DNA from 3 places in the Thermosinus carboxydivorans Nor1 genome. Region 2 is predicted to be linked to each of the others. Evidence: riboswitches for the same ligand, from Rfam matches in the RefSeq annotation. Region 2 holds a riboswitch; each other region holds the start of a gene.

Region 1 (7,758 bases), on a different contig from region 2:
ATATTTCTGTATTTCTTGCTTTAGCACTATTGACAGAGGGGGAAGAACGATGCCAATAAGGATAGGGATTAACGGGTTTGGTCGCATAGGGCGAATGTGTGTAAGAGCGGCGCTACGCAACAAAGACATGGAAGTTGTCGCGATTAACAGCACGTCCAGCCCCCAAGCGTCGGCTCACCTGTTAAAATACGACTCGGTCCACGGCAAGCTTACTAACACGGTTGAGGCCACCGACAGCGAAATCGTGATTGACGGCCGTCCCATCAAGGTAATATCTGACCGCAACCCCGCCAACTTGCCGTGGGGCAAGCTGGGCGTCGACATCGTCATCGAAGCCACCGGCAAATTTAATTCCGGCAAAGACTGTGAAATCCATCTCAAGAACGGAGCAAAAAAGGTCATCATCACCGCACCGGCCAAAGATAATGTCCCCACGTTTGTCATGGGGGTTAACCAAACCTCGTACCTTCCCGAAGTTCATCACATTGTGTCCAATGCGTCCTGCACTACCAATTGTTTAGCGCCGATCGTCAAAGTAATTAACGATAACTTTGGGATTGTCACTGGTCTTATGTCAACCGTTCACGCCTTTACTACCGACCAGCGCAGCCTTGATAACAGCCACAAAGATCCTCGCCGCGCCAGAAGCTGCGTCCAATCAATCGTTCCGACGACAACCGGCGCCGCCAAAGCCATCGGCCTTGTTATCCCCGAGTTGAAAGGCAAGTTGAACGGTATTGCAATTCGCGTTCCGGTTCCGAATGTGTCGCTAACCGACTTAGTAGTCGAACTCAGTTGCGATGTTACGGTGGAAGATATCAATAATGCACTGTGCAGCGCGGCCAACGGTCCGATGAAAGGCATCATCGAGTATTGCGACGAACCGCTTGTCTCCGCTGACTTCCTCGGTAACAGCCATTCGGCAATTGTCGATGCGCTTTCCACCATGATTGTCGGCCACCGGACCGCCAAAATTTTAGCCTGGTACGACAACGAATGGGGTTATTCCTGCCGGGTAATTGATCTAGCCCTTTACATTGGTCAAAGATTGACACAAACAGAAAACCAACAGGCCTGCCAAAAAGCAGTAGGTTATTAACAACCACAATCGGCGCGACGAATAAGTAAAAAGCTGCCAGCTCCGGCTCTTCGGCCGGGCTGGCAGCTTTTGGACTATAACGACAACAAATATTTAACCCCGACGATGATTAGAGTAAACCAGCCGATTACAAACAGAACAATCACCCCGAGAAGCAGGAGTGCCCGCCGTTTCATGCTTTCACTTTGCCTTTGACATTCTGCCCGGACTGCTCCCGGCAAAAGGTTCGTCAGGTAAAGTATTGCCGCCGGCACTAATACGGCGTCATCAACGATCCCAAAGAGCGGCAGGTAATCAGGCAGTACGTCCACTGGGCTAAGGACATAGACAAGCAATGTAAGAAGCATACCTTTAATAAAAATAGGCGTCTGGGGATGTTTCCAGGCAAAATATAGGATTACGGCATCATCTTTGAGCACCTTCAACCATCCCCACCAGCGCAGCAAGCCGCTTTTTGGGAACATGCCAACACCACCTATCTAGGCCGCTCTGCTTCCCAGTTTTTCTTGGAAAAATTTAACTACCGGCGTATGGTACAACAAATAGGCAATAATACTACCGCCAGCAGTGCTAACGAAAAAGGGAATAACAAAGAAGAACGCGCCAACCTTAGAACCAATAAGATATTTGGCCACCGGGAACGCCACTAGGGCGCCGATGATGCCGGTGCCGATGACTTCGCCCACCACCGCACCGAGGATATGCCCTGTCCTTTGGTACAAAATTCCGGCCAGGGCCGCGCCGATCATGCTGCCGGGGAAGGCGAGGAGCGAACCGGTGCCAAGGATATTGCGCAAAAGCGAAATCCCGAAAGCGGCGCTGACCGAATAGCGGGTGCCCAGCAGCACCGCTAATAAGACGTTGATGGCATGCTGGACAGGAAAACATTTGGCCACACCAACCGGAATATACACCACGTGGGCGGACAAAACGCCAATAGCCATAAATAAGGCCGTAAACGTCAGTTTTTTCAGCCTCACGCTTATCGCTCCCTGCCGTGGTATTCAATCCGGCCATACTCACGGATGATGGCCGGCGTCATCGTGAACACCGCATCAAAAAGGCGCATCCGGAAAGTGCCGATCCCGTCTTCGGGTTTTAGGGCCCGCTGCGCTAGTTCCCCGGCGATGCCCATAACGGCAATACCGGCCGCCGCCCCGGCAAAATATTCGTCGGTCGCGCCGCAGCAGCACCCGATCAGGGACGTCGCCATACACCCCGTGCCGGTTACCGCCGTCAGCAGCGGGTGCCCGTTATTGATCAGACAGAGGTCGGCGCCGCGGACCACTATGTCGGTCTTACCGGTAATGGCCACCGTGCACCCCAGTTGCTTGGCAAGGTTTTGGGCTGCCTGTACGCCGCCCTGCTCGTCTGCGATTGAGTCTACTCCTTTTATGCCCGTATTCAGACCGGCTAATACCTTAATCTCGGACATATTGCCCCGGATAACGGCCAGCCGCACCTCGCGGATTATTTGTTCGGCCGCTGCGGTCCGCAAGGCGGTGGCGCCTACGCCCACCGGATCGAAAATAACCGGCACCCCTAAGCTATTAGCCTTTTTGCCCGCGGCAACCATCGCCGTCACCGCTTCAGAACTCAATGTACCGATATTGAGCACCAGCGCCGCGGCATGAGAAACCATTTCCTCCACTTCCGCAATATCGCTCGCCATAACCGGCGAAGCGCCGAGCGCGAGCGTGATATTGGCGCAATCATTAACCGTCACATAGTTGGTGATATGGTGGACCAACGGTCTTTGCTGCTTTACACGGGTAAGAATGTCAGCGATTTTAGCCAACAGGTCAGTTTGCCCGTTACTCATCAATAAACACCCCTGCTCTTTTATATAAATCATAAAAATGATGCGTTGGGCCGACGCCTTTGCCAATGGCTAGCGCGTGCGCAATGGCGGTAGTGATATATTCCTTGGCCAGCGCTACGGCGTCGTACACCGCATACCCCCTGGCCAAGTTGGCCGCAATGGCTGCCGACAGTGTGCAGCCGGTGCCATGAGTATTCGTGGTGGCAATACGCGGCGATGAAAAATACCGAAAAGTATTGCCGTCAAACAAAATGTCGGTGGCATCGTCAGTTCGGTGGCCGCCTTTCAGCAACACATTTTGCGGCCCAAAGCAGTGAATCATTTTGGCGGCTTCTTCCATATCCTGCAAACTGGTAATTTTCATGCCGGTAATAACTTCCGCTTCCGGAATATTGGGCGTCACTACCGTCGCCAGCGGCAACAGCAAAGCGGTCAGTTTGCTCTCAGCCGCCGGGTTGAGCAAATGATACCCACTTTTCGATACCATCACTGGGTCGACGACAACGTTACGGGCCCGGTACTTTTTGAGCCCGGCCGCAATCGTCTCGATGGTTTCAATCCGGGAAACCATGCCAATTTTGACCGCATCGACTTCAATGTCTTCAAAGACGGCTTCGATCTGTTTGGCGATAACCGCCGGGTCAATATCCTGAACCGCAAAGACACCCTGGGTATTTTGCGCCGTTACGGCCGTAATAACGCTCATGCCAAAAACCCCGTTGGCGGCAAAAGCCTTTAAATCGGCCTGGATACCGGCACCGCCGGACGAATCCGAACCGGCAATCGTCAATGCTTTTTTCATGGTTAGCCCACCTCGCCCATAATAAAATAAGCGCCTCTCCCGTAAGGATGCGCTTTTACTGACCTTAAACCAATCGTTTAAGCTTCCCTACGCTGGCATTACCCAGTTCAGGTTTAAGGGTCACAGAAATTAGCGGTTCTGTATCTCAGCCGGCCTCCCGGCTCCCCTAGCTCCAAACATATTCTGTTTTGTCTCCATCGTAGCATGAATTCCAGGGATTGGCAAGCGGTATTTTGGGGGATTTGACGACTTCAGCAAACTGTAATAAAATTTATGAGTGTCATAGATTTAATATATTATATGAAAGGGGCCGTCAGGATGAATTCGCTGCTAAAACGCTATTATACTAATATTATTACCGGTTTTTGGAACCAAAAACAGACGATTATTGCGCTCGGCATTTTAAGTGCGCTGTATTTCGGGGTTATCGGCATCGCTTGGGCGGTAACCGGCGAATTTACCCGGTGGGGTGGACATATTCTCCAGCTAATTGGCGTTAATACTACTGCTTACAGCTACCTGAAATTGGTCAACTTTACCGGCACGCCGCTAACCCGGATTGATGGCGTTTTGGTGCTCGGCATGTTCGTCGGCGCCTTTATCAGCGCCCTGTTCGGGCAAAATTTTAAAATCAGAATTCCTACCGGCAAACGCATCCTCCAAGCGCTTATCGGCGGAATTATCGCCGGGTTCGGTACCAGAATGGCCATGGGCTGCAACTTAGCCGCCTTATTTACCGGCATCCCCCAGTTTTCGCTTCATACCTGGCTTTTCACCTTAGGCACGATCATGGGAACATATTTCGGCCTGAAAATTAGCATGCATCCCTGGCTGGCGGGAAAACCTAAGCTGGTAGCCGTACACAAGGCCGGTGAGAACAAAGAAAATGAGGCATACTATCGTCTTCAGCCGTATATCGGCTTCTTAGCCCTCGCTTTATTTATTTATCCTTTACCTTGTTAACCAAGCCGCCGGCGCCTATCCGCAAAAGCTGCTACTGGCGTCCATTTTCGGCTTTTGCTTCGGCTTTCTCATTCAGAAAGGACAAGTCTGCTTTACTTCCGCCTTCCGTGACCTTTGGCTGGTCGGTCGGTCGAACACGGCTCACGCTCTCGTGTGGGCAATCGCCGTGCAAACCCTGATTACCGCCGTATTTTTAAGCAAAGGCATGCAGCCGAATGTTATCTGGTGGGCCGGACCGGGTGCGCTCCTTGGCGGTCTCTTGTTTGGCATCGGTATCGTCATCGCCGGCGGCTGTGAGACAGGCTGGATGTACCGGGCAATGGAAGGGCAAATTCACTTCTGGTTCGTAGGCCTGGGCAATATTATAGGCGCTACGCTCCTTACCCTTGCCTGGGACCCAATCATATATCCTTTGTTCGCTGCCCCCTTTCCACGGATTGATTTGGCCAAGCAGTTCGGATTGGCCGGAGCGATCGGCTTAACGCTGATAATGCTCCTCAGCTTGTATATCTGGGCTGATTGGTATCAAACATCAAAAAAAGGAATACTTTTAAGGAGGTCCCCAGATGCCAGATAAAAGATATTTACTGGACTTACGCGGCGAGGCCTGACCTTATCCCGTAGTGTTTTCGTTGGAAACACTTAGCAAGCTGGAGAAAGGAACCGTCGTGGAAATTCTCGCCGACTGCCCACAAAGTTTTACTTCCGTTCCGGAAGAATTAGTGAAGGCCGGCTATGAAATGGTAGAACCGCCCCAAAAAACCGGTCCCACCTTACGCTTTCTTGTAAGAATACCTGATTAAACACCAAGCGACCGTTTCCCCGCATGCTGAGGGAAACGGTCGCTTGCCAGGTATGGGCAGGAGGGAAAATGGTTGAAACCAAAATCATTCAAGACGTACAAAGTAAGCAGGGAACATGCGGGCTTAACGGTTGAGAATTATTTAAAACAGGTCTTACAGTACTCAGGGCGGCAAATCCAAAAACTAACCCGCCACAAGGGCATCCTCCTCAACGGTAAAACGGTTTACCTGCAGAAGAAGGTAAAAGCGGATGACACTTTGCGGGTCCTTATAAGCGGTGATAGTGCCTACGGGGTTCAGCCGGAGCAAGGACCGGTCGAAATACTTTACGAAGACGATTACTTGCTGGTCATAAATAAGCCAGCATATCAGCTGGTGCATCCTACCGGCAGCACAACAAGCGGCACACTGGCCAATTATTTGGCATATCATCTCGAGCAGCGGGGAATCATCTGTACGATTCGCGCCGTACACCGGCTCGACCGGGAAACTTCAGGTTGCATAATCTTTGCCAAAGATGCCCACAGCCAATTCCTTCTGGAACAGCAACTAGCCGCGCGGACGCTTAAACGCACTTATTGGGCGTTAGTTAAAGGAAGTGTTTCGCCCCCGGCCGGGACGATTGATGCTCCCATTGGTCCCCACCCGCACTTTGCTAACCGGCGGGCGGTAACCGCACATGGCGACCCGGCAATAACCCATTACCAAACGATCAGAAGCTTCCCTGATGCCACCCTGCTTGAACTGATACTGGACACCGGCCGCACCCACCAGATCCGGGTTCATTTAGCCCATCTCGGTTACCCGATAGTCGGCGACGGCATGTATGGCGTACGCTCGCCATGGATTGGCCGACAGGCTTTGCACGCCGTCTCCGTAAGTTTTCAACATCTACAAGACCAACGCGAGCTTACGGTTCACGCACCGCTGCCGGCCGATTTTACCCATGCCATTGAACAAGCACGGGCGGAGTAACATCCTCCGCCCGTGCTTTTTTACACTTTAAATTTAGCGACAGCTTCCTGAAGTTCCGCCGCCATTTTGGCCAAACTGGCCGTAGATGCGGCTATCTCTTCGACAGCGGCGTTTTGCTGTTCGCTGGCGGCGGCTACTTGTTCAGCATTAGCGGCATTGGCGCGGGCCGCATCGGCGATAGTGCGGATCGCCTGCTCTACCTCGCCGCTGCCCTGCTGCTGTCTATCCGCCAGGGCCACAATTCGTTCGACTTCCTGATGCATGTTTTTGATCGCCTGATAAATTTCCTCAAAAGCCTTTCCGGATGCGGCAACAACCTGCACACCGCCGGCGACTTCCTGGCTGCCTTTATCCATCGCCTTAACCGCTTCCGCGGTCTGGCGCTGAATATCGCCAATGATGGCGGCAATTTCTTTGGCCGCGGCCTCGGACTGCTCAGCGAGCTTGCGCACCTCATCAGCTACTACTGCAAACCCGCGCCCCTGTTCGCCGGCCCGGGCCGCCTCGATTGCGGCGTTTAAGGCCAGGAGATTGGTCTGGCCGGCAATACCGGTTATGACGTCGACAATTTGACCGATTTGTCGTGAGCGCTCGCCGAGGGAATGAATGGTCTGCGCCGTGCTGTTAACGTCCCGCTGAATTTCATTCATTTTGTCAATAGCCAGCTTAACCTGACTTGCGCCGTGTTCGGCCGCACGCTCGCTTTGCTTAGAAGCAGCGGCGACAGCATTTGCCGCTTGAGTAGTATCGGCGATGGAGCTGACCATTTGCGCAATAACATGGGCCGATCTATCGGCGAGATTCACTTGGTTGGTAGCCCCTTCGGCAACATGCTGAATAGTTGTCGCTACTTCTCCCGACGCTTTACCCACTTCGCTGGCGGATGCCGCTAATTCCTGGGAAGTGGCTGCAACAGACTGGGCGGTAGCCAGTGTTTTGGCGATGATCTGGCGTAGCGCAGCCGTCATGGCGCTAAACTCCGCCGCCAGCTCATTGACCTCGCGCACACCGTTAACCGCAATATTCTGGGTTAAGTTGCCTTCGGCCACCTTACCGGCGGCATCAATCAGTTCGCGCAAAGGACTAACAATGCCCCGCGAAATCCTAAACGCCAGCCAAACGGCGGCGGCAACCGCAGCCAGGATAACAACCGCCATGATAATGGTCGTCTTGACCAGGACGCCAAACACTTCCTTAATCGGCTCATAAATAATGACACCCCATTTGTACTTTCCTACCGGTGCAAAGACCGTCAGCGCTCTCTCGCCGCGGGTGGAGAAGGCTTCAACCGCGC
Region 2 (7,758 bases):
TCTCGGCGCGTGTTTTGACGTGGCTTCGGACGGCGAAATCCTGGCCTTGGCCCAAATGGGCATCGCGCCCGAGCGCATCGTATACGCCAATCCGGTGAAAACCGCGTCCGGCTTGGCGGCGGCGCGGCAAACCGGTGTACGCAAATTTACTTTTGACAGCGAAAGCGAGATTTATAAGATGGCCAAGGCGGTCCCGGGCGGTACGGTGCTGCTTAGGGTGCGGGTCGATAATCCCCACGCCCTGGTCGACTTGAATAAAAAATTTGGCGCCCACCCCGACGAAGCTCTCCGTCTCTTGACGATTGCCCGCGAGCAGGGGCTGGACGTGGCCGGTCTATGTTTTCACGTGGGCAGCCAGTCGACCGACGCCGGCGCCTATGTGGACGCCCTGGCGGCCTGCCGTCGAATTTTCGATGCCGCGGCAAAGGAGGGTTTTAACCTGCGCATTCTGGACATCGGTGGCGGTTTTCCCATCCCGGCGATTGGCATGAAGGTGGATGCGGCGGCTATGATGGGCCAGATCCGCACGGCCTTGGCGCAGTACTTCCCCAATACCGAAATATGGGCCGAGCCAGGCCGGTTTATCTGCGGCACGGCCGTCAATCTTATTACCCGCGTCATCGGCGTGCAGCAGCGCAACGGCCAGCAGTGGTATTTCCTGGATGAAGGGCTATACGGCACTTTTTCCGGCATTATCTTCGACCACTGGGACTTTGAACTGGAGACCTTTAAGTCCGAGCCGAAAATCCCGGCGACTTTTGCCGGGCCGAGTTGTGACTCGCTGGATGTTCTGTTCCGTGATAAACTGACGCCGCCGCTGGCGATGGACGACCTTATCTTAGTGCCGTCCTGCGGCTCCTACACTTCAGCTTCGGCGACGGTTTTCAACGGGTTTGCCAAAGCGCCGATTATTGTGTGGGAAGAGGTTAAGAGCGAGATCGCCAATTTGGCCAATGCCTGTTAATTTAGGCTAGTGAAAAAATTATAACCACGGAGGACACGGAGCGTGCAATATACATTGCACTTGAGGGATAAATTTCTCTCCGCGTTCTCTGTGGTTTGCATTTTTTAAGAGCAAAACAAAACGCCAACCGCGAAGGTTGGCGTTTTATATGTGGTTTGGTCGGGGTGACAGGATTTGAACCTACGACCTTTCGGTCCCGAACCGAACGCTCTACCAAACTGAGCTACACCCCGAAAGTTTATGGTCGGAGCGACTGGACTTGAACCAGCGGCCTCCACCACCCCAAGATGGCGCTCTACCAAACTGAGCTACGCCCCGACGCTGGTGGGGTTAAACGGACTCGAACCGCTGACCTCTTCGATGTCAACGAAGCGCTCTAACCAACTGAGCTATAACCCCAGACAGCTTTAAATTATAGCAGACTTATTGCTGTTACGTCAATGGGAAATCATGTAAATTTAGCGCGCAGGGCCTGAACTTTTGCCTTGATATCCGGCGCGCCGACAATTTCTGTCACTAAGGCGACGGTACGGGCGCCATGACGGATGACTTCGGCGAGATTATGCTCTTTAATGCCGCCGATGGCCACAAAGGGCAGGGAAATGTTTTTGGCGACATAAGAAAGGTATTCTAGGCCTACCGGGGCGCAGACGTCTTTTTTGGTTTGGGTCGCATAGATGGGGCCGACTCCGATATAATCAACCACTCCCGAATTTTCGGCGGCCTGGGCCTCGGCCGGGGCGTGCGTTGACAGGCCGATAAGCATCTCTTTGCCTACCAGTTGACGCACCTTTTCCGGCGGCAGGTCGTCTTGACCGATATGCACGCCGTCAGCTTCGACCAACATGGCCAAATCAATGTGATCGTTAACAATGAATGTTACGCCGGCAGCGCGGGTGAGCTCACGGATTTTGCAGCACTCCTCATACATGCGGCGCGCCTTTTTTTCTTTTTCCCGGTACTGAATTACCTTAATGCCGGCCGCGATCATGAGCTGGGCAACCTCGACATTGCTTCGTCCCAGTGAGTGCTCTTCCGAAGTTATGCCATAGATGTCGGCGCGGCGTAAATTGGCTAAGGCCGTTTGTCTATCCACGGCTAGTTTCCCCCTTTTTTATTGGTCCTAAAACCCAGTTAAGAATTACGTCGGCTTGTTTGGCGGCGGCAATGTTTACACAGGGTGCTACCGGCGGGCAGGCGGGCCCGCTCGCGGTCGTCAGATCGCCTACCAAGTAAAAATTATCTTTAATTTTGTGGACGCGAATGCGGTCGCTATCGCCCCAACCGGCCAGCCCGGACGCGGCGACCAAGAGTTTCCCGGACGACAGATAATGCTCGACAATCATTTTCTTGTATTCCGCCCGGTCGACGGCCTCGACGACAACGTCGCAGTCTCCGAACAGTCCGTTAATATTATTTTCGTCTATTTTGGCCTGGACTATATCTATTTCGACATCAGGGTTAATCTGCCGCAAGTTCTCCCGCAGCATTTGCGCCTTCGGCTTGGCAACCTGGTGGAGAAAGTAAAACTGCCGGTTGAGGTTGCTGTAGTCAACACAGTCAAAATCGACAATTTTGAACTTCTTAAAACCAGACCGCACCAGCAGCTGGGCGCAATTTGACCCCAGGCCGCCGGCGCCGGCAATACCGATTTTAACAGACTGGATTTTGGCCAGCATGCCGGCCGTAAAATAACGCAGTAATCCTTGTTCAAAAGTATTCATGCGGCTTGCTCCTATTCCCGGCAGACGCAGCGTTACAGCGCCTGCCAATCTTTATATACCGGCTGATACCCTTGGGCATACAGCATTGCTGCCACTTCCGCCACCGTACGTTCATCGGAAATTTGGAACTGCCCGACGGCTTCCTGGTCTGAGCGACCGCCGACGGCGGTGCAGGAGCCAGCGGACATTTTGGTCACGCCCAGCCTTACCATCGCATCCCGCAAGCGCCCATTCTCCCTGGTTGACAGGGTAATGCCGCTGCGCGGCATAAATAGGCGAAAGGCCAGGACATATTGTACCAGGTTTTGGTCACTCACCACGACCCGGGGCGGAAAGCCGCCGAGGTGCGGCCGCATCCGGGGCGGCGAAATGCTTACTTCTACGTCGGGAAACCTGCGCTGCAGGTAATCGGCATGCAGGCCGGTGAAGAATGCTTCTTGCCGCCAGTCGTTAAGGCCGAGCAAGGCGCCGATGTTTACCGTCCGCATCCCCGCCTGGCAGGCCCGCTCCGGTGCTTCCAACCGAAACCGGTAATTGCGTTTCGGGCCGGCGGGGTGCATTTCGGCATAAACCTCTTCGTTGTACACTTCTTGATAAATCGTCAGCCCGTCCACACCGGCGCCGATTAATTCGGCGTATTCTTCCTGGGTCAGCGGGTAGATTTCAATGCTGATGGAAGAAAAGTATTTTTTCAGTATGTTAACGCAGTCTTTAATGTAGGAAACCGGTGAATGCTGCCGGGATTCGCCCGTAAGAATGAGAATGTGTTTTAAGCCGGTAGCGGCGATAAGCTGGGCTTCCTGTTCAACTTCCGCCAAGGTGAGTTTTTTCCGCTCTAGCTTATTTTTAAGCTGGAAGCCGCAATAAACGCACTGATTAACGCAATAGTTGGCCAAATACAAAGGCGTATAAAGCAGCATTGTCCGGCCGAAATGCTGAACGGTCAAGCGGTGGGCCTTTTGGGCCATTTCCTCTAAATAGGCTTCGGCCTGCGGTGACAGCAAGGTCAAAAAATCGAGGGCGCTGAGCCGGTCTTGCCTCAAGATGCGCCGCACGTCACTATCGGTAACTTTCGCAAAATAGGCGGCAAAATCAAAGTGCCGATAGTCTTCGATAACGTCGTAAAAAGTGCCCATTTTACCGACCTCGTTTCATAGGTTATTCGCGGAGGAAGCCGGTCAAAGGCGACGAGGCGCTGGCATACTGCTGGACAGCGCCCGGACCGGCCAAATAGGCGGTGCGTCCGGCGGCGACAGCCAGGCCAAAAGCCTTCGCCATGGCTACCGGGTCGGCCGCGGTTGCAATAGCGGTATTCACCAAGACCGCCGCCGCGCCCAGCTCCATTGCCTCGGCTGCTTCCGACGGCCGGCCGATGCCGGCGTCGACAATGATCGGCAAAGGTATTTCTTCGATTAAAATCCGGATCAGCTCTTTTGTCTTTAACCCACGGTTGCTGCCGATCGGCGCCCCCAGCGGCATTACGGCCGCCGCCCCGGCTTCGGCTAGTCTTTTCGCCGCCATTAAGTCGGGGCTCATATAGGGCAGTACGACAAACCCTTCGGCCGCTAAAATTTCGGTAGCCTTAATTGTCTCATAGTTATCTGGCAGTAAATAACGGTTATCGGAGATTACTTCAATCTTGACCCAGTTGCCGCAGCCGGCGGCTCTGGCCAAGCGGGCGATCCGGACGGCTTCTTCGGCGTTCCTGGCGCCGGAAGTGTTGGGCATTAAAATACAGTTTTTCGGGATGTAGTTAAGAATGTTTTCGTCGCTGCTGTCCAGATCGACACGCCGCAGCGCCACGGTCACCACTTGTGCCCCTGAAGCCGCGACGGCCTCGGGGATCAATTTGTTGGACGCGAATTTACCGGTGCCTAAAAAGAGACGGCTGGTAAGTTCTTTGTCGCCAATTTTCAATACATCTGCCATTGGTTTAGCCTCCCCCTACAAAAGTGACGATTTCTAAGCGGTCATTTTCTTTTAATGCTGTTTCGGGCCAGCGGTCTTTGGGGATAATGGCGAAATTAAGTTCGGTAATAATAGTTGCCGGATTTAATGCCTTGTGGGCCACCAGCTCGGCCAGCGTCATGCCTTCCGGCAAGTCGACCGGATTGCCGTTTATCAGGACTTTCAAACCGTTCCCCCCTTAATCTAAATATAAAAAGCGCACCCGGTTAGGTTAGGTGCGCTTAAATACCTCCCTACGCGGGCATTACCCCGATCAGGTCAAGAGGTCAGGTGCTTACTAGCCCACTCTCAGCCCATAACATGGGCTCCCTCGTTACACTATTCATTTTATTGCAACAGCTGCCAATTAATTCCTATTACCATTTTATACCTAAAACGACGAATTGTCAAAACAAATTGAAAATCGGATGGTGAAAAGTGGAGGGGGAAAGGGGACAGGGGGGAGAACCGCAGAGATATTCATGCCAATAAATTGCACCACAAGCCAGGAAAACCGGGATTGAACCGCGGAGCGCACGGAGAGTGCGATATACATCGCACTTGGGGTTTTAATTAATTTTAATAAAATTTTATCTCCGTGTCCTCTGCGGTTCTCTATATTCCCCATTTTGAAGTTGCCGGTTTTCAGGGTATGTGCGCGAAGTACGTAAAGGGCTACGCTTGCGTGACTTTTGGAGCGCTTATATTATATTTATTTCCGCAAAAGGGAAATGCTAGGCCTTAAGCGAATTTGTGAGCCGTGGAGAATTTTGCGCTGGAGGGTCATTAATGGAAAAACAATATGATATTGGCCTCATCGGCCTGGCGGTTATGGGGGAAAATCTGGTTCTTAATATGGCCGGCAAAGGCTTTGCCGTAGCCGTGTACAACCGGACGGTCAGCAAAGTGGACGACTTTGTGGTCGGCCGCGGCAAAGGCTTCGCCATCGGCGGCGCCCATTCGGTGGCTGAGCTGGCGGCCATGCTAAGCCGCCCGCGGAAAGTCATGCTCATGGTCAAAGCCGGCAAGCCGGTGGACGATATGATCGGCGAACTGCTGCCTTATCTAGAGCCGGGCGATATTATCATTGACGGCGGCAACTCCTACTTTGAAGATACGCGGCGCCGTTGGCGCGAACTTGCCGCCAAAGGCATCCGCTTTATCGGCATGGGGGTATCCGGCGGCGAAGAAGGGGCGCTGAAAGGGCCCAGCCTGATGCCGGGCGGCGACCGGGACGCTTATGAGGAAGTGGCCCCCATCTTTACTCGCATTGCCGCTCAGGTGGCGGACGGGCCGTGTTGTGCGTATGTCGGCCCGGACGGCGCCGGGCACTATGTCAAAATGGTGCATAACGGCATCGAATATGGCGACATGCAGCTTATCAGCGAGGCCTATTATATCATGAAGAACGCCCTCGGCCTGTCGGCCGACGAGCTGCACCGCGTTTTTGCCAAGTGGAACGAGGGGGATCTGGATTCCTACCTGATTGAGATTACCCGCGATATTTTCACGAAATACGACGAGGCGACCGGCCTGCCGCTGGTGGAAGTCATTCTCGACAAGGCCGGGCAGAAGGGGACCGGTAAATGGACGTCGCAGAGCGCTCTTGATCTTGGCGTGCCCACCCCGACCATCACTGAAGCCGTTTTTGCTCGCTGCATGTCGGCCTACAAGGAAGAGCGAGTGGCGGCCGCCAAGGTTCTTACCGGGCCGGACGGCCGCTATACCGGTGGCCGGGACGAATTTATCCAGGCCATTCATGACGCGCTGTACGCCTCCAAAATCTGCTCCTACGCCCAGGGCTTTGCCCTCCTTAAGGCGGCCAGCGCCGAATATCAGTGGGACTTGGATTTGGGGGAAGTGGCCCTGCTGTGGCGGGGCGGATGCATCATCCGGGCCCGGTTCCTGGATCGGATCAAGGAGGCATACCGGCGCGATCCCGAGCTTCCCAATCTGCTCATCGATCCCTTTTTCCGGTCGGTTCTGGGCAATGCGCAGGCTAATTGGCGGCTGGTGGTCAAAACCTGCAAGGAGCTTGGCATCCCTACACCGGCTTTCAGCGCTTCGCTCGACTACTATGACAGTTATCGCCGCGCCGTGCTGCCGGCCAACCTCATCCAAGCCCAGCGCGACTATTTCGGCGCCCATACTTATGAACGCACCGACAAGCCCGGCATTTTCCACACGGAATGGCTTGAAAACAAATAGTTGGCTGCCCCGCGGGGCAAAATAGACATGCGACCATAAGTTTCATACTTTTTTGTTGATCACGACAGCGGCATCACGATTATTTAGCGGCCATATAATATTTATAGCTAAACATGACCAAACAGGACTGTCCGACAACCCCTAGCCAATGGGATTTGTCAGCGGTCCTGTTTTTGCTAATATTCGGTAAGGACAGCGCACCATACATAGAATAATTGGATAAGGAGCGAAGCGTATGCAAAAGAAACGCAAACGGGCTGCTGCCCGTATCGGACTACCGCCAGGGACGCTTTGCGGCGGCGATGACCGTTCGGCTCAGCCGCGGCTGTGGGTAACCGCTTATGACGAGGCCGGTGTAAATGAACAGGAGATTGGCGCCGTGGGCGATGTTTTTCCCCTGCGACCGGCGCCGGCCGTAACCTGGCTTGACGTGCGCGGCGCCAGCGCGGCGGTGGTGGAGGAGATCGGCCGCCGGTTTGCCATTCATCCGTTGGTGCTGGAGGATATCCTTAATATCGATCACCGCCCCAAACTCGAGGACTATGACCATTATCTATTTATCGTGCTTAAAGCGCTGGCGCTGGACGGCGCCAGCGCTACGGCCGGCGGGGCCTTTGGCGTGGAGCAGATCAGCGTCATTCTTGGCAAGAACTATGTAATTACTTTCCAGGAAAGCGACAATGACATCTTTCGTCCGGTGCGGGAACGCATTAAAAGCGGCAAAGGCCGCATTCGCAAGGTCGGTGCCGACTATCTCGCCTATGCCCTGATTGATACGGTAGTTGACCATTATTTTGTGCTGCTCGAAGAACTGGACGAGCGCATTGAGGCGCTAGAGGACGCGCTCGCCCATGATCCAGGTCCTAAGGTGCTTGACGAGATCCATAAGCTGAAAAATAGGCTGCTGCACCTGCG
Region 3 (7,758 bases), on a different contig from region 2:
GGGGACTAGCCTGGGTAGGCGCCGGTATGCTCATTGTCGGATTGGCTGCCAGTTACGTCCTTGCCAGGGGAATTTCGGAACCGCTCAGGCGGCTCTGCTTCGCTGTGGCGGAAATCCAAGAAGGAAAGTACGGCCAGAAGGTAGAGATCACCACCGGCGGCGAATTGGCAAGTCTGGCCGAGGCTTTCAATAGCATGAGCGACCGGCTGGCCACCAACGAAAAACTGCGCAAACGTCTGCTCGCCGACATCGCCCATGAACTGAGAACCCCGATTACCATAATCCAAGGCAACCTGGAGGGAATGATTGACGGCATCATCGAACCGAATAAAGCACAACTTATTTCGCTATATGAGGAAGCGGTCCACCTTAGCCGGCTGATTAAGGATTTGCGGGATCTCTCGCTGGCCAATGCCGGACATCTGCCGCTGGAAAAAACCAAAGTATCCCTCCTGCAATTGGCAGGCAGAAGCATTGCACTGCTTAACCCTATTGCCGAAGAAAAAGGAATATTGCTCTCTTATTCAGGTTCAGACGCTATCGTCGAAGCTGACCCAGGCCGGACGACGCAGATTATCCAGAACTTATTGTCCAATGCGCTGCGCTACGCGCGAACCCGCGTAACGGTGACCGTAACGGAAGAAGACGAGTGGGCAGAAGTAGCGGTAGCCGATGATGGCCCGGGCATACCGCCGGAACATCTTCCGCACATTTTTGATCAATTTTATCGGATCGATGAAGCACGTGACCGGCAAAGCGGCGGCTCCGGCATTGGCCTCGCAATCGTAAAAAGCCTGGTAGAAGCGCACGGCGGCACAGTGAGCGTCCATAGCGTCCCAGGCGAAGGCACTACCTTTATGGTGCGGTTTAAGAAGTTGTCCGCCTGTTAATGCTGCAAACTAACAATGCAAAAGTATTCATAACATTTGTAAAAATATTGCAACCACAGGCGAAAAATTCGGGAAGGAGTTGGCAGCCATGACGCGACGGATGCAAAAGATTTTGGTTATTGAAGACTCTAATATCATCCGCATGGAAGTCAAGTTAATTCTTGAAAAGCACGGATTTACCGTTTTGGAACTAAACAATGCGGAAGATTTACTTAAACACATATGGCGTTACTATGATGTCGATCTCTTAATTCTCGATATAACTTTGCCGGGAATGGACGGGTTAACTGCGCTCCAGCAGCTGCAGCACGATCAACATTTTGCTTACATACCGGTTATCATTTTGACCGGTCTTTCCGACCGGGATACAGTCCGCCGGGCCATTGCCGCCGGTGCTGTAAATTACATAAAAAAGCCTTTTGCCCGAGAAGAACTGCTTGAGCGCGTACAGCACGCATTAGGAATTTCCCCGCTGGAACAAAACCAGCCTCCCTTAGCAATCGAAGATGTAGTTCGCCTGGAGATTAACCGGGCGCGCAGAGCAAAAACAAAGATTACCCTCCTCGGGTTATACTTGCCGCCTAAATTGCGGTCCATTGACAATTCACCACAACTTTTTGCCGCTAAAGACACGATTAAGTCATTGATCCGGGAGATAGACTCGGTCTTTTTAACCGAGCAACGTAATTTATTGCTTATCTTGCCCTTTACCGGTGTAGAAGGCATAACCGTCGTACTAGATAAACTGAAAAGTCAGCTGCCCATGCTAAAAGATGAAGGCATTTTAACGGTTAGTGCTACCTATCCCGACGACGGGGAAACGGTCCACGATTTGCTGAACGTACTGGAGAAAAAACGCAGTAGCGCGTCAAACACCAGCCTTCCGGATTGACCAGCCCCATTAACCATAGACAAGTTAGCAACCATTCATACCATCCAGGCAGGTTCTTTTGAAAGCAGACGCGCTTTTTAGCAAAACCGCAAAGGGCTACGCGCGCGACAGTTGTCGCGCGAGATTAGTTCAAAAACTTACTTTTCATCGCTTGTGGTGCCAACTATTGGCATGATTATCTTCGCGGTTAAAAAAATATTCTTTCCTGATATAATAACAGAGGCCGGGAGAAAAAGCCCCCGACCTCTGCTTTTATTTTATGCACAAATCCTCGCCATTAAGAATTTTTTTCATATTCTTCATCGGGCACATTTTGCCGCACATGGTACAGGTATCCTCGTGTTCCGGTCTGGACGATTCCCGGTAGCGACGGGCCTTTTCCGGATCAAGGGCCAATTCGATCATGCGCGGGAAATCCACGTTCGCCCGGGCCTCACTCATCGCATTGTCCCAATCACGGGCTCCCGGAATGCCCTTCGCAATATCAGCGGCGTGAGCAGCAATCTTCGCCGCGATTATGCCTTCTTTCATGTCATCAAGATCAGGTAAGCGCAGGTGCTCAGCCGGCGTTACATAGCAGAGAAAATCAGCGCCGTGGGCCGCGGCGATCGCCCCGCCGATGGCGCTCGTAATGTGGTCATAGCCCGGAGCGATATCGGTAACGATCGGGCCTAGGACATAAAACGGAGCGCCATGGCACAGCCGTTTCTGCAGCATCATGTTTCCTGGTATTTCATTGATCGCCATGTGGCCAGGTCCTTCAATCATTACCTGAACGTTTTTCTCCCAAGCTCGTTTGGTTAACTCGCCCAGGACAATCAGTTCTTCGACCTGCGCAGCGTCGGTAGCGTCGTGAATAGAACCGGGGCGGCACGCGTCACCCAAACTTAGCGTAATATCGTACTTAACACAAATATCGAGCAGCCGGTCATAATATTCATAGAAGGGATTCTCTTGATTGTTCAGTTCCATCCAGGCAAAAAGCAGCGAGCCGCCCCGAGAAACAATATTGGTCAACCGTTTATTCCGTTTAACCCTTTCCGCCGTGGCCCGGTTGATCCCGCAGTGAATGGTCATAAAATCGACGCCGTCTTCCGCATGGGTCTCTACGACCTTAAAAAATTCGTCCACCGTTATGTCCTTGAGGTCCTTTTCTAACATCCCCACCGCATCATACATCGGAACGGTGCCAATCATCGCAGGTGACATCTCAACCAACTTTCGCCGAAATTCCCGGGTCTTGCCGTAGCAACTTAAGTCCATGATGGCTTCAGCCTTTAATTCAATTGCCTTTCTTGCTTTTTCCAGTTCCAGTTCAATATTGCAGCAATCCTTAGAAACGCCCAAATTTACATTGATTTTGGTCCGAAGCCCCGCGCCAATGCCTTCAGGATCTAAGTTGCGGTGATTTTTGTTCGCGGGAATTACCACTTGCCCGCTGGCTACCAGTTCTCGCAGCCGGTTTGGATCCATTTTTTCTTTAGCGGCGACGATTTTCATCTGCTCAGTTATTATCCCTTTTCGCGCCGCATCCATTTGGGTAGTGTACGTCACGTTAATCCCAACCTTCCTTATATTAGTGTAAAAAGAAAAAGCAAGCGCAGAAAAGCTTGCTTCGTATTGTTCGATGAAAGCTTCCCTACGGTGGTGCTAACCACATCAGGTTCCAAGGGTCAGACATGCCGTCTTCTCAGCCAACAGGCCCCCCCAGCTCTCTGTCTATTCATCTATTTACATTGTATTCCAGATTAGGAGTAATGTAAAGTATCCCTGTTTAATTCTTTATCCCCAGACTTTTTTGAAGGTACCAAGACGACCGGGATCCCCTCGCTCGCCATTAACCGGCCCCGCGCCCAAACCTGGTTGATGTTCAGATCAGAGGCAAGAACTACAAAGTCCGCGTCAGACCCACTTGGATGCTGCCTTTGTTAGGCCACTGCTTAAGAGCCTTGGCTACGTTGGCGGTGACTACCTGGATCGTCTCCGTCAGCGGCAACCCTTCCTCTTGGACCAGGTCGCGCAGGTTTGCCCGGAATGAGTCTTGATTAGCTACCATGCCAGAGCGCCATAAAAAATCTCATCCCTACGCATTGCGCAAGAATTAAGATTAAAGCTAAAATAAATTTATCGAGGTTTTAGCACAGCGGAGGTGCCGAGTGTATTGGTGCGTTTTTTTAACACTGAACAAGGCGTCTATACTTTGTTGACGATGACGGCAGTACTTTGGGGAGGTAACGCGGTAGCGGCCAAGTATACAGTTGGCGAGTTGCCGCCGGTTACGACCGCATTTTTACGCTTCGCCGCGGTCAGCGTCATTTTAATTGTTCTGGCGTTTTATATTGAAGGTAAAAAATGCCTGCCCCGCCGGGAACAGCTGCCTGGCATCATTGCCATGGGGCTAACCGGGATAGCCCTGTTTAATTTTTTAATTTATAGCGGCGTCAAATTATCGACGGCTACCAACATGAGCCTGCTAAACGCGGTAGGCCCGGTGACTACGGCCTGTCTGGCAGCGCTCCTGCTAAACGAACGCTTAACCTTGCGCCAGTTGGCAGGGGTAGCCATATCTTTTTTCGGGGTTATTATCGTAGTCGCCAAAGGCAGCCTGGCCGTGTTGACCGGGCTTAGCTTTAACATCGGCGACATTATGCTGGCGCTAGCGCAGGTGAGCTGGGCCGTTTACTCCGTCATCGGCCGCAAAGTAATGCGCACCATGTCAGCACTGGCGGCAACCGCCTGGGCGAGTGTAGTGGGCTCGCTCATCCTGTTCATAATTGCGCGCATGGAGGGATTTAACGGCACTATTGCCCTGAGTTTCTTCGGCTGGGTTAGTATGGCATACATGGTACTGGGAAGTGGCTGTTTAGCCTTTTTCTGGTGGAATCATGGAGTATCGGTTCTCGGTCCCCATCGGGCAGCGATATTTATGAATATCGTGCCGGTAGCGGGGACGATCTTGGCCGTCTTGTTGGTAAATGAAGCGGTTTCCTGGCAACAAATTGCCGGCGCTATGTTAATTATCGCCGGGGTTTATCTCACGACCCAGAGCTCTGATTAGTGGAGGAAAAAATAACCAAAGAGCGAACTATACCTTTAAAAACGCAACTAAGCGAAAGGGGTTATTACTATGGCAACCGTACAAACGAAATATCTAGGCGGGCTACGCACCGAGTCGGTACATCTCCAGTCCGGAAGCAAACTAATTACCGACGCCCCCACCGATTATCATGGCAAGGGGGAAGCATTTTCGCCTACTGACCTTCTGGCTACGGCTTATGGGGCCTGCGTGTTAACCATCATTGGCATTGCCGCGCAAACTCACGGCTTTAACATCGATGGCGCAGAGGTGCATACAACGAAAGTAATGGGAACCGATCCCCGCCGGATAGTAGAATTAATTACCGAAATTATTCTGCCCCATAATAATTACAGCGCCAAAGAACGAAAGATCATCGAGCTTGCGGCTAAGGAATGCCCGGTATACAACAGCCTCCACCCTGACATGAAGAAAACGGTGACATTCAAGTACCTTGGCTAACAACTGCCTTGCAAACTCGTTTACTATTGGCGCAGTTTCGTCGAAGTTTTAATTTTCAGATGCGAATTTGTTATTGACACATCCCGATCGGCATAGTATATTTATTGGCAAATAATATTTCTTGGCAATGAAGCCTTCGCACAACGCGAAGGCTTTTATGCTTAATAGGACAATGGCGTCCTAAGGCTTTGGCCTTAGGACGCCTTCCTGTTTTTCACGGCGAAAGGAGGAATACGGCAATAAAATGATTTCTACCATCCATGGAATACCTAATTAACTTAGCAGAAGGAAGGGATAAGGATGAAAAAGTTATGGACCATATTAAGTTTGTGTCTCCTAATGCTATCCATTTTTATGCCGGCGGCGTTTGCCGATGGCGCCACTCCTGAACCAGCCAAAATTGACACCGGTGATACTACCTTTGTCCTAATTAGCGCCGCCCTTGTCATGCTCATGACCCCGGGGCTTGCCTTATTTTACGGCGGCATGGTCCGAACCAAAAATGTATTAAACACCATTATGCAAAGTTTCTTCATTGTCAGTCTGATCTCTGTCCAATGGGTGCTATGGGGTTATTCGCTAGCTTTCGGCCCAGACGTCAACCACATTATCGGTAGTTTGGACTGGATTGGCCTCAAAGGTGTCGGCCAGGAGCCAAACGCCGATTATGCCGCAACCATCCCCCATTTCGCGTTCATGATCTTTCAAGCAATGTTCGCCGTTATTACCCCTGCCCTTATTACCGGCGCATTTGCCGAGCGAATGAAATTTCCGGCATTCGTTGTCTTCACCCTAATTTGGGCCACCGTTGTGTATGACCCGGTTGCCCATTGGGTATGGGGTGTAGGCGGCTGGATGCGTGAGTTAGGCGTCCTTGATTTTGCCGGCGGAACCGTCGTCCATATTCTTTCCGGTGTTTCCGGCTTGGTTATTGCTTTAATGCTTGGCAAGCGCAAAGGTTATGGTTCAGAGGCTATACTGCCCCACCACCTCCCCATGACCGTAATCGGTGCCTCTCTTCTTTGGTTTGGCTGGTTCGGGTTCAATGCCGGCAGCGCCCTTTCGGCCAACGGCCTTGCCGCCAGCGCTTTCACAGTAACAAATACCGCAGCCGCCGCTGCCACCGTTGCATGGGTCTTCACGGAATGGCTGTTTCATGGTAAGCCTACCATATTAGGCGCCGCCAGCGGCTGTATTGCCGGCCTGGTTGCCATCACTCCGGCCGCCGGTTTTGTCGGAACACTACCGTCCGTAATTATTGGCCTGGTTGCCGGTATTTTCTGCTTCTTGGCTGTAAGTGTGGTAAAAACCAAACTTGGTTACGACGACGCGCTTGATGCCTTTGGCGTGCACGGCATTGGCGGCACTTGGGGAGCTATTGCAACCGGCCTTTTTGCCTCCAAAGCAGTAAACCCCGCCGGTGCCGACGGCCTGTTCTTTGGCAACCCTGAGCAATTAACCACACAGCTCATTGGTGTTGCGGCAAGTTGGGCGTTTGCCATTGTCATGACGTTCATTATTCTCAAAGTCATGGGTATGTTTATGCAGCTGCGGGCCAGTGAAAATCAAGAGGTTATGGGCCTCGATCTCACTGAACACGGCGAACGCGGCTATGCTTATCAAGACCTGATTACAGGTTCGCCCATCAGTTATGACTTACCAGCGGGAAAAGCGGTGGCAGCAAATACGTCCATTAGTTTAAATTCGTAAATAAAAAAATTCATATTGTGCCGGAGGAAAACAATGAGAAAGATGACTAAAATTGAAATTATTACCCGTCCGGGCAAACTGGATGAACTCAAGGAGGCGCTAAACGCCATCGGGGTCACCGGCATGACGGTGAGCCAGGTGTTTGGCTGCGGACTACAAAAGGGATATACCGAAATATATAGGGGAAAAGAATATAATATTAATCTTTTACCCAAAATTAAAGTAGAAATTGTCGTATGCGAGGTACCGGTAGAAAAGGTGCTGGAAACCGCTAAACAGGTGTGTAGAACAGGCAATATCGGTGATGGCAAGATCTTTGTCTATCCTATAGAAAACGCCGTGCGAATTCGCACCGGCGAAGAAGGCGACATCGCAATCATGGATCCAAAGGACGTACCAAAATAAGGAATATTTAATAAAATAAGGCTAATTGTATATTTAATCTTAAATTCAAGCTTACAATTTTGTTATTAAAAGGGTGGGTTTTTATAGCTAACTGTTACAAAAATCCAAGGAGGAGGTCTGCTAATGAAACAGTATCAAAAGCTTTTATTGGGCTTTATCTTAGGCATTGTTGTTGGCTTAATTGGCTATTATTTCTTACCGCAAAAAACCTACCCGTTCATGAAAACCTTTACTGATTTTGCACTTTGACCGGTGCAGTATTCCTTAGATTGATTTTCATGGTCGTTGTGCCCCTGCTGGTATCAGCGCTGATGCTGGGTGTT

Evidence for each region. A riboswitch is a leader RNA that binds a small molecule or an ion and turns the genes downstream of it on or off. The one in region 2 is predicted to bind thiamine pyrophosphate.
Region 1: it holds a riboswitch for thiamine pyrophosphate, as region 2 does, so the genes downstream of both, thiD (bifunctional hydroxymethylpyrimidine kinase/phosphomethylpyrimidine kinase) here and thiS (sulfur carrier protein ThiS) in region 2, are expected to answer to the same signal.
Region 3: it holds a riboswitch for thiamine pyrophosphate, as region 2 does, so the genes downstream of both, thiC (phosphomethylpyrimidine synthase ThiC) here and thiS (sulfur carrier protein ThiS) in region 2, are expected to answer to the same signal.

What each region holds. Positions count from the first base shown of each region.
Region 1 covers NZ_AAWL01000007.1:13,470-21,227, reverse strand. The annotation lists gene gap (type I glyceraldehyde-3-phosphate dehydrogenase) at 50-1,099, shown strand; gene TCARDRAFT_RS06545 (YkvA family protein) at 1,174-1,563, opposite strand; gene thiW (energy coupling factor transporter S component ThiW) at 1,579-2,079, opposite strand; gene thiM (hydroxyethylthiazole kinase) at 2,082-2,921, opposite strand; gene thiD (bifunctional hydroxymethylpyrimidine kinase/phosphomethylpyrimidine kinase) at 2,914-3,723, opposite strand; TPP riboswitch at 3,791-3,901, opposite strand; gene TCARDRAFT_RS15485 (YeeE/YedE thiosulfate transporter family protein) at 4,042-4,686, shown strand; gene TCARDRAFT_RS15480 (YeeE/YedE thiosulfate transporter family protein) at 4,670-5,263, shown strand; gene TCARDRAFT_RS06520 (sulfurtransferase TusA family protein) at 5,310-5,489, shown strand; gene TCARDRAFT_RS06515 (RluA family pseudouridine synthase) at 5,562-6,464, shown strand; gene TCARDRAFT_RS06510 (methyl-accepting chemotaxis protein) at 6,485-7,758, opposite strand, start outside.
Region 2 covers NZ_AAWL01000005.1:112,303-120,060, forward strand. The annotation lists gene TCARDRAFT_RS05460 (type III PLP-dependent enzyme) at 1-964, shown strand, start outside; tRNA gene TCARDRAFT_RS05465 (tRNA-Pro) at 1,121-1,197, opposite strand; tRNA gene TCARDRAFT_RS05470 (tRNA-Pro) at 1,206-1,282, opposite strand; tRNA gene TCARDRAFT_RS05475 (tRNA-Val) at 1,287-1,363, opposite strand; gene thiE (thiamine phosphate synthase) at 1,413-2,060, opposite strand; gene thiF (sulfur carrier protein ThiS adenylyltransferase ThiF) at 2,053-2,688, opposite strand; gene thiH (2-iminoacetate synthase ThiH) at 2,721-3,824, opposite strand; gene TCARDRAFT_RS05495 (thiazole synthase) at 3,847-4,617, opposite strand; gene thiS (sulfur carrier protein ThiS) at 4,622-4,822, opposite strand; TPP riboswitch at 4,870-4,978, opposite strand; gene gnd (decarboxylating NADP(+)-dependent phosphogluconate dehydrogenase) at 5,425-6,843, shown strand; gene corA (magnesium/cobalt transporter CorA) at 7,079-7,758, shown strand, end outside.
Region 3 covers NZ_AAWL01000003.1:171,201-178,958, reverse strand. The annotation lists gene TCARDRAFT_RS03785 (sensor histidine kinase) at 1-890, shown strand, start outside; gene TCARDRAFT_RS03780 (response regulator) at 979-1,782, shown strand; gene thiC (phosphomethylpyrimidine synthase ThiC) at 2,035-3,336, opposite strand; TPP riboswitch at 3,402-3,501, opposite strand; gene TCARDRAFT_RS15440 (hypothetical protein) at 3,671-3,838, opposite strand; gene TCARDRAFT_RS03770 (DMT family transporter) at 3,947-4,840, shown strand; gene TCARDRAFT_RS03765 (OsmC family protein) at 4,910-5,320, shown strand; gene TCARDRAFT_RS03760 (ammonium transporter) at 5,621-7,030, shown strand; gene TCARDRAFT_RS03755 (P-II family nitrogen regulator) at 7,064-7,435, shown strand; gene TCARDRAFT_RS16175 (hypothetical protein) at 7,559-7,684, shown strand; gene TCARDRAFT_RS16350 (cation:dicarboxylate symporter family transporter) at 7,714-7,758, shown strand, end outside.